One region of the Hymenobacter siberiensis genome, then DNA from elsewhere that is predicted to be linked to it. Evidence: riboswitches for the same ligand, from Rfam matches in the RefSeq annotation. Region 1 holds a riboswitch; the other holds the start of a gene.

Region 1 (7,361 bases):
GAAACCGAGCTGGCCTCGCGCCTCATGCACGCCATCGAAACGGTGCTGCGCGAGCAGCGCGTGCGCACCCGCGACCTGGGCGGCACCAGCTCCACCACCGACATGACCCAGGCCGTGTGCCGGGCGCTGGAAACGGAGCCGGCTTTGGCCAAACGCTGATACCTGGCTAATGGAAAGGCATTGCTATTTTGAATAAAAAAGAACGGTCATGCTGAGCTTGTCGAAGCATGACCGTTCTGCTCAGCATGACCGTGCTTTTACATAAAGCGAATAGGCCCTGAACTCAATCCATTACCTGTCATGACCCCCACCCTCGGCACTCCCAACACCCCACAATCAGCAGGGTACGCGCAGCTACCGGAGCTGCCGGCCCCGATGCCGCCGGGCGTGGAAGCGCACTTTTTCCCGGGCTTCACGGTGCATGCCGTGGCTACGTCCGGGGCCACCATTCACGTACTGCGGGGCGGCACCGGGCCGCCGCTGCTGCTGTTGCACGGGCACCCCGAAACCCACGTGATGTGGCACAAGATAGCCGGCGAGCTGGCGCGCGACTACACGGTGGTGCTGCCCGACCTGCGCGGCTACGGCGATTCGAGCAAGCCCGCCAGCAGCCCCGACCACGGCCCTCACTCCTTCCGCAGCATGGCCCAGGACCAGGTGGAGGTGATGGCGCACTTCGGCTTCGACACCTTTTTTCTGGCCGGGCACGACCGGGGCGGGCGCGTGGCGCACCGCCTGTGCCTCGACCACCCCGGTGCCGTGCGCAAGGTATGCGTGCTCGACATCGCTCCTACGCTGACCATGTATGCCGACACCAACCAGGAGTTCGCGACGCGCTACGTGTGGTGGTTTTTCCAGATTCAGCCCACCCCCGTGCCCGAAAACCTGATTGGCTTCGACCCGACCTATTACCTGCAACACCACCTCGCCGTGCAGAATAAAACGCCCGGCGCCATCGCGCCCGACGCCCTGCGCGAGTACCTGCGCTGCTACTGCTGCCAGAACACCATCCACGCCGTGTGCGAGGACTACCGCGCCGCCGCCAGCATCGACCTCGACCACGACCGGGCCGACGACGCGGCCGGGCACCGTGTGACGGCCCCGCTCCTGGCCCTGTGGGGTGCCCGGGGCACGGTGGCCCGCCTCTGGAACGTGGTGGCCACCTGGCAGGCCAAGGCCACCACCGTGAGGGGCGAGGCCCTGGACTGCGGCCACTTCCTGCCCGAGGAGCAGCCCCAGGCGGTACTAGCCCATTTTCAGACATTTTTTCGGGATTGAACAGGCCGCCTGGGCAGACTGACAGCCGGTAATTCAGCGCCGCGCCGGCCACAGCTAATTTTCACACCCGACCTTTGCCGTCGTGGAATCTTCAACCCTGCCCTCGCCCGCTGCCCCTACTCGCCCGCCCATCCGCTTCGACCGTAACGAGCTGGCCGGCGCGTTTGGCGACCTCGGCACCGACCTGCCGCTGCTCATCGGCGTTATCGCCGCTTCGGGGGTCGATAGTGCCGGGGTGCTGATTCTCTTCGGGTTGATGCAGGTTTTTACCGGGCTCTGGTACCGCATACCCATGCCCGTGCAGCCCCTCAAGGCTTTTGCGGCGCTGGTCATTGCCCAGAAAATTCCGGGGCGCGTCATTTTCGGCGGAGGGCTGGCCATTGGGGTCAGCATGTTTTTCCTCTCGATAACGGGGCTCATTGATGCGCTGGCGCGGCTGGTACCCAAGGCCGTAGTACGCGGCATTCAGTTCGGACTGGCGCTGCAGCTCAGTACGCTGGCCCTAAAGCAGTACGTGGGGGCCGATGGCGCGCCCGGCTACGCGCTGGCGGCGGCGGCTTTCACGGTTACGGTGGTACTGTTTGGCAACCGGCGCTGGCCGGCGGCGCTCATCGTTATTACCCTGGGCGTGGTGTATGCGCTGGTGTTCAAGCTCGATTTCGCCACGGCCCAGAAGGCGGTGGGCCTGCACCTGCCCACCTGGCACCTGCCCCAGTCGGCCGACATCCTTACCGGGGCCGTGCTACTGGCGCTGCCCCAGATTCCGCTTTCGCTGGGCAATTCTATTCTGGCTACCAAGCAGGTAGCGCAGGACTTGTTCCCGGAGCGGGAGCCGCTCACGATTAAGAAAATCAGCTTCACCTATGCCCTGATGAACCTGGCGAACCCGTTTTTCGGCGGCTTCCCGGTGTGCCACGGCTCGGGCGGCATGGTGGGGCACTATGCGTTTGGGGCGCGCACGGGCGGGTCGGTGGTCATCTACGGCAGTATTTTCCTGGTGATGGGCCTGTTTTTCAGCCAGGGTTTTGCCGATGTGGTGCAGATTTTCCCGCTGCCGGTACTGGGCGTGCTGCTGCTGTTCGAAGCGCTGTCGCTGGCCACGCTGCTGCGCGACATCAGCAGCAGCCGCGCCGATTTGCTGGTGGCGCTGCTAGTGGGACTGCTGTGCGCCGGGCTGCCGTATGGCTACCTGGTGGGGCTGATTGTGGGCACGGCCCTTTACTATGCCATGCAGCGCGGCTGGGTGGGCCTGGGGAAGTAGGGGCGTTATTCCAATAGTAACGTTATGCTGAGCGCAGCCGAAGCATCTCTACCGCAGTAGTAAACTGATTACTTGCACGGTAGAGATGCTTCGGCTGCGCTCAGCATGACGGACGGGCGCCTATCCCAGAATCGGTACGGGCTGCTTGTGCTCATCCACGGCCACGAAGGTGAAGAGGCCCGTGACGGCCTTGTGGCGGTCTTCGCAATACATCTGCTCTACGAACAGCTCCACGCGCACTTTGAGGCTGGTGCGGCCGACGTGCTCAATATTCGCCACCAATTCGACCAATGAGCCGCCGGGAATGGGGTGCGTGAAATCGACCCGCTCGGAGGAAACTGTGACCATTTTCAGGCGTGAAAAACGGGTGGCGGCGATGAAGGCCACCTCGTCCATGAGCATGAGCGTGGTGCCGCCGAAGAGGGTGTCGTAGTGGTTGGTAGTGTTGGGAAACACGGCTTTGAAGATGCGCGTTTCGGCGCGGGCAATACGGTCGGCAAGAAGCATGCGGAGCAGGAAAAGAGGTGAAAAACGGCCTCCGTTTGCATTCAAGCCCACTATGCCAAAGCCCGCCACCGGCCGCACGCCACCCCGGCCGCGCCCTGGGCGCGGCGGCACGGCACCGCCGATGCCAGCCCCAAAGCGCGAGGGCAGCATCACTCGGCGGCCGGCAGGTCTCCTGACTTATTTCGGGTGGGCCCCGTCCTTCTCAGCCCGGTTTCGGCGGGCCAATGGACTTGCAATGGGGCTCACCGGCTCCGACCATCGGGGCCGGGAAATTCACAGTAGCGCGTCTGTTCGGGAGTTGCACCCGATTCCCTTTTAATCTTTACCCCGGCCAAAGCCCGGGTGAAAAACCGTCCGCTGATTGAAGGAAATCAAACCGAGAACCAACGGGGCAAAGGTACGCCGTGAGCGGCGGGCCGCTGATTAACGCAAATAAAAGAACGTCACGCCCCTACTTCTCCGCCACTGGCGGCCCCTCGTTGCTCTTGCGCAACGGCAGCTCCGGCACAAACAGCGTGAGCACAAACCCACCCACTACCAGAAAAATATTGAAGAGGTAAACCCGGGAAATGGCTTTCGAAAATGCCGCCCGCACTGCCGGACTGGCGCTGGCCGTGGCAGCGGCCGAGGGCAGTGCCGGGCCGTCGGCCACTACGGACGGGCGGGCGGTGGGGGCCTGCGCGGCCACCGGCAGGCTGTGCGTGAGGGTAAAGGTGAGCACCGCACCTAGTGCCGAGGCGGTGATGGCACCACCAATCTGCCGGAAAAACTGGCTGGCCGAGGTGGCCTGGCCCATCAGTTCGGGAGCGGTGGCGTTTTGCACGGCCAGGGTGTAGAGGGGCATGGTGGGCCCGAGGCCTAGGCCGCAGATGGCCAGGTACAGCAGCACCTGGTGGTACTGCACGGTGGGCGGCATGGTGGCCAGCAGCGTGAGGCCCCCAAGCAACAGCACCAAGCCGCTCAGCATCCAGCGCTTGTAGTGGCCGAAGCGCGACACCATCTGGCCGGCCAGCAGCGAGCCCGACACCACGCCCAGCGACAGCGGAATGAGGCTGGCCCCGGCCCGCGTGGCCGACTCGCCCAGCACGTTCACCATAAACAGCGGCTCGAAAATGATGATGCCCAGAAACGCCCCGCCCATCAGAAAAAGCGCCGCATTGGCCGACCGGAACACCGGGTTTTTGAACAGGCTGAAGTTGAGAATCGGGTTTTCGTGCCGCAGGCTGCGCACCACAAACAGGCCCAGCGCCACCACCGCCCAAGCCAGCATGCCCAGCGTGAGCGGAGCCGTCCAGGGGTAAAGAGTGCGGTTGAGCTGGAGGGCGATGACCAGCGGCCCCAACCCGGCCATGAGCAGCGCTGCCGAAATGAAGTCGAACGGCTTGGGCGCGGTGCGCGGGCGCAGCGGCGGCATCTGGGTAATGATGAACCAGAGGGCCACTAGGCCCAGCGGCAGGTTCACGTAGAACACTAGCCGCCAGCCCGCCACGCCGGGAATCAGCCCCGTGCCTTTATCGGTGAGAAACCCGCCCAGCAGCGGCCCCAGCACCGACGACGTGCCGAATACCGCCCCCGTAAAACCCTGGTAACGCCCCCGCTCGGCCGGCGCAAACAAATCGGCAATGATGATGAAGGCCATGGCAAACAACCCCGCCCCACCAAACCCCTGAATGGCCCGGAAAACCACCAGCTGCGTCATGCCATCGCCCAGCAGCGGCAAGGTCCCAAACTCGCCCGCCAGCCCGCACAGCATCGACCCAACCAGGAAAATACTCACCGCCACAATTTCAATCGTGCGCCGCGAGTACATATCAGCCAGCTTCCCATAAATGGGCACCAGCGCCGTGCTGGCCACCAGGTAGGCCGTGGCCACCCATGTAAACCGGTCAAGCCCGTGCAAATCGGCCACGATGCGCGGCAGCGCGGTGCTCACAATAGTTTGGTCGAGCGCCCCCAAAAACATGGCCAGCAGAATACCAGCTAAGGTGAGCATCTTCTGGCGGTGGGTGAGGGCTTCGGTCAAAGCTTTGGGAATTTGATGGATTCACTGAACGTCAGGCAGATTATAACAACGAGCGAATCCACCCGCCATCCACCGGCACGGAGGTACCGGTGATGTAGCTAGCCCGCTCCGAGCACAGGAAGGCCGCAAGCGCGGCGAACTCGCGGGGCTCGCCCAGCCGGCGCATGGGAATTTCCTGCTCCCAGCGGGCCGTAGCCTCGGCGGCCGAAATGCCCTCGCGGGCGGCCGTGGCATCGGCCAGGCCCACTACGCGCTCGGTGCGGGTGTAGCCGGGCAGAATGTTGTTTACGGTGATGCCCTGCGCTGCCACCTCCGTGGCCAACGTGCGGGCCATGCCCGTTACGGCCGCCCGCAGGCTATTGGACAACATCAGGTTGGCCACCGGCTGCTTCACCGAGATGGACGTGATGTTGAGGATGCGGCCCCAGCCCTGGGCTTTCATGCCGGGCAGCACGGCGCGGGTCAGCTCCACCACGCTGGTGAGGAGCAGGTGGGTGGCAGCCTGCCACTGCTCGGCGCTCAGCGTATCGAAGGTGCCAGCGGGCGGGCCGCCGGCGTTGGTCACCAGGATATCGATGCGGCCAAAACGGGCCAGGCCGGCTTCCACGAGGCGGGCCACGGCGGCGGGGTCGGCCACGTCGGTGGCCAAGCCCAGCACGGGTACGCCGTGGGCGGCTTCGATGGCGGCGCAGGTTTCCTGCAGCGCCGCATCGTGGCGGGCACAGAGGATGAGCGACGCGCCTTCGGCGGCCAGCTCTTCGGCCACGGCGCGGCCAAGGCCCTGGCTAGCGGCAGCTACCAGGGCAATTTTTCCTTTTATTCCGAGGTCCATAATCGGGCTATTTCAGGCGCAGATAATCATCCGATTTATCCAACCAGTCCTGGCGGGGCGGGCTGAAAATATCCACATCAAGCGTGTCTTCGATGGCCTCGGCCTTGTGCCAGACATTGGACGGAATGTGCAGCACCTCGCCTACGCCAACTACGATGGGCTCGGCATCTTCGGAACCAATCCAGAAGCGGAGCGCGCCTTCCAGGATGTAGGTAATCTGCTCGTTGTGGTGCTGGTGCAGGGGCACGATGCAGCCTTTTTTGAGGTAAACGTGGGCCAGCATCATCTTGTCGCCCGTGATGAGGCGGCGCGAAAGCTGGTCGGTCACCTGCTCTTTGGGCATGTCGTCCCAGGTGTATTTGGTGACTGTTTGGGGGTTTTCCATTGGGTATGTGAATTGAGTGGGATTTATTAGAACGTCATGCTGAGCAAGCGGAGCGCAGTCGAAGCATTTCTACCTCAATACTAACCTAAATGTTGGAATTAGTTGCGCGGTAGAGATGCTTCGGCAAGCTAAGCATGACGTTTCTTCCGGCTTTCACTTATCACTTAGAAAGCCTACACCCGCACCCGGCTCGCCACCGCCGACACGCACAGCCCCATCACGGCAATCAGCGCGAACGACACCCGCAAACTCGTTGCGCCCGCCACGAAGCCAATGACCGGCGGCCCCAGCAGGAACCCGAAAAAGCCAATCGTAGAAACTGCCGCCAGCGACATCCCGGCCGACATATGGGTCGACTTGCCCGCCGCCGAGTACACCAGCGGCACCACCGCCGACGTGCCGAAACCCACCAGCAAAAAGCCCAGCAGCGCCGTGGGCAGCGTGGGCCAGACCACGGCAATGCTCAGCCCGGTGGCCGTGAGCAGGCCGCTGAGCTGAATCACACGCTTCGGCCCGAGGCGGTGAGCCAGCCAGTCGGCCCCGAAACGGCCCAGCGCCATGGTGCTCATAAAGGCCGTGTAGCCCGCGCCCACCCAGGCCTTGTCGGCCTGAATAACCTTCTTGAAATACACCCCGCTCCAGTCGAACATGGCTCCCTCGCAGATGAGTGCGCAGAAGGCAATGGCCCCCAGGCCCAGCAGCTCCTTATCGGGCTTCACGAAGATGGGCTGGTCGGGGTCGACGCCCGAATCCTCGCGCACGATGTAGCCGGCGCTCACCACCAGTCCGGCCAGAATAAACAGGGAAATAAAAATAAAATGCACACCCGGCGGCACCGCGTACCCAATCATAAACGAGCCCACGGCCGCCGCCACAAACCCCGCCAGGCTCCACAGTCCATGAAAGGAGGCCATAATGGGCTTGTGCTTATAAAGCCGCTCCACGCCCACGGCCTGGGTATTCACCGAAATATTGGTGAGGTTGCCGCCCACGCCGAAGAGCACCAGGCACGGCAGCAGCTGCCAGAGGCTACTGGCCCAGCCCAGCCCCAGCAGCGCCGTGGCGTAGAGCACCA
Region 2 (7,361 bases), 330 kb from region 1:
ATTTTTCTACCTTGCGCCATCATACGTTATTTATCCTTCACCTTCGCTTTTTTATGTCGTTGAAAACTTTCCTCCGCCCCCTCGCCGTGGCCTGCGCCCTCACCGCCACTTTTAGCGCCTGCAGCTCGGGCACCAAAGAGGGTGACACCAACGTGGAGCGCGGTTACAATAAAAAAGGCCCCGCCGCCGGCACCGACGGCGTAGCCGGCGGCGACTCGGCCACGGCTGGCCTGCGCCGCGACACCACCAACCGCCCCACCGGCAAAGAGCTCTACAAAGCCGCCGGCGACGCCAAAGACCGCAACCACGACGGCATCGCCGACTAGTTTCATTCGGCCGGCTTCAAATCCAGGACGCGCAAAAAAGGCCCATTCCTTTCGGAACGGGCCTTTTTCAGTATTTGCAGAAAGAAAGGAGAAGAAACGGGAAAGCTGGCGGCTGAGCGCCTTAGCTTAGAAGAACACGAAGCCGTTGGGGCCGGCGCCCACCACGGTTTCGTCGATTTTGGTGCCGTTGGGCTGGTAGCGCGTCATTTTATCGACCGAGAAGGTGCCCGTGCCGGTATAAACGGTGCCATCGACCGGGTCGATGCCCAGGCCGTAAAACAGCCCGTCGATGAACGGCGTCCCCGTGAGCGACGGCAAAGCGGCATCGGCAATGCCCAGACGCACCACGGCCCCCAGGTAGGAGTAGCCATCGGCGGCGCGGAAATAGAGCTGGTCGCCGGCCGGGTTAGTATGAATGTCGTTGGGCGCGTAGCGGTTGCTGGCAAATGTACGCGAGGTGGCCCCCACCGCAGGATTGGCCGGGTCGAGGCCGACGAGCTTGCCCGGCGTAGTGGCCGCGTAGTCGACGGTGTAGTTGGCGTTGTAGGCTATGAACCCGCCGCAGAGCACCCACAGGCGGTTGTTTTTATCGAGCGCGAAGCTATTGGGGGCATCGCCTACGGTCAGGGTATTGGTGACGCGGTTGGTGGTGGGGTCGATGACGGTGACAGTGTTGTCGCCCGAGTTGGCCACGAATACCTTACCGCCGGCCACAGTCAGGCGCTCCGGCGTGGCGCCGGTGGCAATGCTATCGACCACGCTATTGGTAATCAAATCCACGATTTTGATGCCGGGCCGCACCGTGCTGTAGTTGCCCCACTGCGTCACGTAAGCGCGGCTGGTGCTGATGGGCAGGAAGTAGCGCGGATTTCTCAACCCGGTAATAACGCCCACCGACTTGAAATCGGGCAGCGACACCACTTCCACTTTATTGGCCCCGTTCACCACGATGTAGCCGCGCTTGTCGCGCACGGCCATGCTCTGCACCACGTTGCCCAGGCGGCGGCCCGCACCGTTCACGCTCGCGAACAAGTCGGGGGTTACGGCCTTGGTGCTTTTGTTAAACAACGTGACCGTACCCGTGCCAGTGGAGGAATAAGCGCCTTCGTTGAGCACAAACACGTTGTTATTGTCGGACGATGGGGCCACGGTCACCTCCTTGTCGGGGCTACAGCCGGCCAGGCTCACCAAAGCCAGTGCCGAAACAATCAGATAGTTAGAAAAACGCATGAGAAAACAAAAAGGAGAAAAATGAGTGATGAAATTTGAAAATCAGCGCCAGCTCAGGCGTAGGCTCACGCTCAGTGCGCGGGGCGGGGCCGGCCGGCCTTCGTAGCTCTCATAGGCGTGGTTGAGAAGGTTATTACCTTGCAGCAGCAGCAGCGCTTCGGCGCCGTGCAGGCGCAGCGCATAGCCCACGCTGCCGCCCAGCAGGCCATAGCCGGGCAGGAAGGCCCGGGCAGTGGCATCGATGTAGCGGTAGCTAGTGGTGCTGGTGGCGGCGGCCACACGCCAGGCGTGCCAGGCGTAGTCCAGGCTCAGGGTGCCGGTGTGGGTGGGCACGTAGGGCAGCGGCTGGCCCACGGGCACGGGGTCGTCGGGGGTGGCACGGCGGGTGCGGGCCTGGGTGAAGGCGTAGGCCGCCCACGCCCTCAGGTGGTGCGCCCCGCGCCGGAGCGTGAGCGCCGTGCTGGCCTCCAGGCCCTGCGTGAGCACCTGACGCAGGTTGCGTGGCCGCCAGTAGCCTTCGGGGCCGGGCGTCCACTGCACCCAGTCGTCCACTAGTTGGCGGTAGCCGGTAAGCTCGGTTTGCAGCGTGGTGCGGGGCGCAAGTTGGGTGCGATGCAGCAGGCCGGCTTCGTAGCCCAGCCCGATTTCGGGGCGCAGGCTGGGGTTGCCGCCGGGGTTAAAAAACCGTTCGTTAAGCGTGGGGGCGCGGTAGCTGCGGGCCGCGCTGGCCTTGAAGGTGAGCTGGTGAAATGGTGATGTGGTGAGTGAGTCGGGGGCCGGGCCATTCGCCCAAAGGTCCCATTCCAGGCCGACGGTGGGCGTGAGGGGGTTGCCCTGGGGCAGGGCGGCCTGGCGCAGGTTGGCCGTGAGGCGCAGGCGGGGCTGCGGGTCGTAGCGAAACAGCGCGAACGCGGCGGCGCGGTTTTCGGTGGTCAGCGGGCTGGCGTATTCGCGGAAAGTGGTGCTGAAGTGCTGCACCTCGGCCCCCACGCGCAGGGAGCCGCGCGCGCCCACGGCGGCCGTGTATTCGGCCTGGCCCTGGGTGGTGCGCACCCGCGAGTCGCTCGTGATACCGTCGTCGTGGTAGTTCAGCACGTCCTCAAACGCGGCGGCGCGCACCAGCCACTGCGCCCGCGCCGAGGCCTGGTGGCGGTAGCTGAGCACCAGGCGGCGGCTTTGGTCGAGCTGCCGGGCGTGGCGGTTGGGGCCGATGACACCCGGCTGCACTTCCCGGTCGGTATCGGTAAACCACGCGCTGGCGGTGAGCTGGCCGGCCAAGCCCAGGCGCAGGGCTACTTCAGGGGCCAGGCTCCACTGGTGGCGCAGGGCGGCCCCGGCCAGCGTGCGCTGCACCGGCCCGCCAAATTCCTGGGTGATGTAGGGGTAGTTGTTGAGGGCCTGGCGGTAGCTGGCGGCCACGCGCACGGCCACGGCCGCGCTGGCGGTGCTCACCTCGGCGCTACCGCCGCGCAGGCCAAAGCTGCCGGCATCGGCCTGCACGCTGCCCCGCAGGCCGGGCTGCCAGTCGGGTGCGGTGTTCAGGAGCACGGCCCCGCCGATGGCCCCGCTGCCGTAGAGGGCAGCGGCCGGGCCGGGCTGCACGGCCAGGCGGGTATTGGCCCCCACGGGCAGCAGGGCAAAATCGTTCTGACCCAAGGTGGGCAGCATGATGTTCAGGCCATTCCAGAGCACGGCCGTTTGCTGGGCCGAGGTGCCCCGAATGCTGATGGAGGCCAGCTGACCCGGCCCGTAGCTTTTGATATACAGCGGAGTACGGTCCTGCAGCAGCTCGGCCACGGTACCATCGCGATACTGGCTTAGGGTGGCCGAATCGGCGGCGTAGTGGCGGCTGCCGGCAGCAAACTGCTCAGGGCCCACGGCGCGCACGTTCACCTCGGCCAGCCGGTGCAGCCGCCGGCTGAGCCAGACCGAATCGGGCGGCGCGGGGCGCGGCTGTTGGGCGCGGGCCACACCGGTTCCGGCCAGTAATCCGCAAACTACCGCCAACCGGCTGAGTGAAAAACAACGCATCCGAATCAAATTTTCGATTAAGAAAATTCGATTCAAAATCTACCGGAAGCTCTCTTCAATTGAAGAAAACCAACGCCAGACCGAGGCCGAAAAACAGAGGTAAGGTGGCTGCCCGGGGGCGGCCGCTGCTTTCTTTCTCCATTCGTCCTCCGCGAATGCTGAACCTGTGAATGTCCGGGCAGGTCTCCTGGCTTGCTTCGCCGAGCGGGCCGCCTTCCCATCCAACCAATTGACAATCAAAAGGTAAACAGTGGCATGTATGGCCCGCCCCGATGTGAAGCGTACAGTTGCGGGGACAGCTCCGGCATTGAACCGGATTCCCTTTTCAGCCGCGCCCCGCGATTGGGGTCTGGCACCTTGACGGGGCAAAGGTAGCGCGTAGCGTGGACTCGGCGAGTCCGCGTCCCGGTGGGGCGGCCCTCACGACGCGCGGACTAGCAGAGTCCGCGCGGCAACCGGTCTGACCGCCTAGGGCGGTCAGACCGGAACAACGATTTTGGGCTGACTTTCCAAACAGCTTCCACGCTACAATCTCAGCGCCGGAAGCTCATGCCGATGAAATATTCGCGGTCCACAGAATTGGTGATGGGCAGGTGGGTACCGAAATCGAGCTGCACGTTGTCGCTCACGTCGAGCTGCACCCCGGTGTTGATGGAGCTTAACCAGTAGGACTGGCGCACATCGCGGTAGCCCACCAGCTCTACAAAGGCCTGCACAAATTTGGTAAACTGATAGTCAGTGGTGAACGTGGGCGTGAGCTGCAGGTAGCGCGAGTGGGTTTCGCGGTCCCAGTACACCTGCGTGGCCACCTGGCCGCCAATGCTCCAGGGCTTGGTGAGCTGGTACACCACGGGCAGGACCGCGCCGTATTCCACGGCCCCGTCGCCGCGCGGGCCGCCGGTGGGCAGGGTGACGTAGCCAATCAGACCCAGGGCCCAGCGGCTGTTGTCGTCGCCCACCAGCGTGTGCTTCAGCCGGAGGTTTAGGTCGCCGAGGCCCCTGGCTACGGTTCTCTGGCCGGGGTCGGCATCGTCGTAGTTGCGGGTGTCGGTGTAGGAATCGAGGCCGACTTGCAGGTCGGTGCGGTTGGTGAGGCCGATTTTGGCGAGGGCGTGGTTGATGTACCAGTCGTGCCCGTAGGCCGTGCCCTCACGGCGCGTGAGCAGGCGCAGGGCATCGGTCTCGTACTGAAAATGGCCCGCATCGACCGAATACGGGCTTTCGGTGATGCCGGGGCGGTCGGGCACCATGGGGCGCATATACTTGCGCGGCGTGGGCCGAAACAGGCTGAACTGGTTTTTATCGACCTTAATTGTGTCGTTTTTAATCCCTTCCTGGGCCAGTGCCGCAGCTACGGGCACCAGCAGAAGCAGGCAAAAGATACAGCGACGAAGCAGGGTACTGATTATTGGCATGGCCGCCTATACGCAAAGCTCCTCCGGACGGGCGATTTGCTCCTGAAATGGCCCTACGACCTACGTCCGGCGTACCCGGCAGCCGCGCAAGGCGCTCCCCGCCCCAAAGCGCTATTCCGCAAAGGTCTGCCAGAGCAAAAACACGTTCAGGCAAATGATGATGCCAGTGACCGCCCAGGCAATGCCCTGCACCACCGGCCGGTTGGCAAACACGCCCATTTTGGCCCGGCTGCCCGTGAACAGCACCAGCGGCACCACCGCGAAGCTGAGCTGAAACGACAGAATGACCTGGCTGAGCACCAGCAGCTGCCCGGTGCCTTTTTCGCCATACACAATGGCCACCACAAGGGCCGGCACCACCGCAATGAGGCGGGTGATGAGCCGGCGTAACCAGGGCTTCAGCTTCAAATCGAGGAAACCTTCCATCACAATCTGGCCGGCCAGCGTGCCGGTCAGAGTCGAGTTCTGGCCCGAGGCCAGCAGCGCAATGGCGAATACCGCGCTGGCCGCGCCCGCACCCAGCACCGGCGTGAGCAGCTTGTGGGCGTCGGCAATGTCGGCCACGTCGTTGTGGCCCTTGCCGTGGAAGGCGGCGGCGGCCGTAACCAGGATGGCCGCGTTCACAAAAAAGGCCAGAAACAGGGCCAGCGTCGAGTCGATGGTGGCAAACTTGATGGCCGAGCGTTTGCCGGGCTCATCCTGCGGGAAGGCCCGCGTTTGCACGATACTGGAGTGCAGGTAGAGGTTGTGCGGCATCACGGTAGCGCCCAGAATACCAATGGCCACGTAGAGCATCTGCGGGTTGGTTACTACTTCGAGGCGCGGCACCAAGCCTTTGCTCAGGGCCAGCCAGTCGGGGTGCGAGGCGATGATTTCGTAGAGAAAGCACCCGAAAATCAACACGATAAGCCCAGCCACCAGGCTTTCGATAATGCGAAAGCCCTTGTTCTGGAAGAACAGCACCACCAGCACATCCAGGGTGGTGAGGACTACGCCCCAGGCAATGGGCAGGCCAAACAGTAGGTTGAGCGCAATGGCCGAACCGATGACTTCGGCCAAATCGCAGGCCGCGATGGCTATTTCGCACAGTACCCACAGCATCAGGCTGATGGGGCGCGAGTAATGGTCGCGGCAGGCCTGGGCCAGGTCGCGCCCGGTCACAATGCCCAGCTTGGCCGCCAGGTGCTGAAGCAGCATGGCGAACAGGTTGGAAATCAATACCACCGACAGCAGCGTATAGCCGTAGCGGGCCCCACCGGCCAGGTCGGTGGCCCAGTTGCCGGGGTCCATGTAGCCCACGGCTACCAGCAGGCCCGGCCCCCAAAAGGCCATCAGCTTGCGCCAGAACGAGGCATTGGCCGGTGGCACTTTGATGCTGGCATACACCTCGCTCAGCGAATTGGCCCGGCGGGGGTGGCGCCAGCCGGCATCCGGGTTGGTTGGCTGGGTATCAGTTAATGTAGAAGGAGGCACGTTAATCAATCGGTAAGGGCAAGGGCCTCTTTTTAGATTAGCCTAAAAATAATTTTCGACTGCCTTAAATACAACATTGCGGTAAAAAAGTTGCCATCAGGCGGCAATTTTTCGCGGCAGTGGCAACGTTTGCTAACTACGTAATGCGGCGGCTACCGAATCGTTTAGGTTTTGCCCGGCAGCCGCGGTGGTGGGTGTCCGCATAGAAGCCCGCGCCGGGCACGCCGCCCCGCTTGCGGCCGGTGCCCGACCTTTGTACCGAAAATCCCGCTGCATGACGTCCTCCCAAACCAAGTACCGCCTCGGCTTGCTGTCCCTCGTGGTTAGCATCGGGCTCGTGGCCATCAAGTTCTACGCTTACCACCTCACCCGCTCGCAGGCGGTGCTCACCGATGCGCTGGAGAGCATTATCAACGTGGCCACCAGTGGCTTTGCCCTCTATAGCCTCTACCTGTCCAGCCTGCCCAAGGATGAAAACCATCCCTACGGCCACGGCAAAATTGAGAACCTGTCGCTGGGATTTGAAGGGGGGCTGATTTTCATGGCTGGTGCCTTTATTCTTTACAGCGCCAGCGGGCACTTCCTGCACCCCCACCCCGTGGCCCGGCCCGACTGGGGCGTGGCGCTGCTGGCCAGCACCGCCGTGGTGAACCTGGCCGTGGGCCTGCTGCTGGTCCGCAACGGCAAGCGCCTGAAATCGGTGGCACTGGTGGGCGACGGGCAGCACCTCTACATTGATGCGCTCACGTCCATCGTCTCGTCGGGGGCGCTGGTGCTGGTGGCGGCCACGGGCATCGTGCGGTTCGACTCGGGCGCGGCACTGCTGCTGGGCGGCTTCATTCTGGTGAATGGCGGGCGGATGCTGCGCCACGCCGTATCGGGCCTG

Evidence for each region. A riboswitch is a leader RNA that binds a small molecule or an ion and turns the genes downstream of it on or off. The one in region 1 is predicted to bind cobalamin.
Region 2: another riboswitch for cobalamin. It lies ahead of KQ659_RS20095 (TonB-dependent receptor plug domain-containing protein); the one in region 1 lies ahead of KQ659_RS18660 (acyl-CoA thioesterase).

The regions. Positions count from the first base shown of each region.
Region 1 is NZ_JAHLZY020000001.1:4,204,702-4,212,062, forward strand. It holds gene KQ659_RS18645 (tartrate dehydrogenase) at 1-159, shown strand, start outside; gene KQ659_RS18650 (alpha/beta fold hydrolase) at 301-1,278, shown strand; gene KQ659_RS18655 (putative sulfate/molybdate transporter) at 1,361-2,539, shown strand; gene KQ659_RS18660 (acyl-CoA thioesterase) at 2,660-3,046, opposite strand; cobalamin riboswitch at 3,192-3,416, opposite strand; gene KQ659_RS18665 (MDR family MFS transporter) at 3,498-5,069, opposite strand; gene KQ659_RS18670 (SDR family oxidoreductase) at 5,110-5,901, opposite strand; gene KQ659_RS18675 (cupin domain-containing protein) at 5,909-6,286, opposite strand; gene KQ659_RS18680 (MFS transporter) at 6,460-7,361, opposite strand, start outside.
Region 2 is NZ_JAHLZY020000001.1:4,536,822-4,544,182, forward strand. It holds gene KQ659_RS20085 (hypothetical protein) at 54-326, shown strand; gene KQ659_RS20090 (DUF5074 domain-containing protein) at 453-1,556, opposite strand; gene KQ659_RS20095 (TonB-dependent receptor plug domain-containing protein) at 1,599-3,527, opposite strand; cobalamin riboswitch at 3,748-3,962, opposite strand; gene KQ659_RS20100 (transporter) at 4,121-4,948, opposite strand; gene KQ659_RS20105 (Nramp family divalent metal transporter) at 5,114-6,475, opposite strand; gene KQ659_RS20110 (cation diffusion facilitator family transporter) at 6,750-7,361, shown strand, end outside.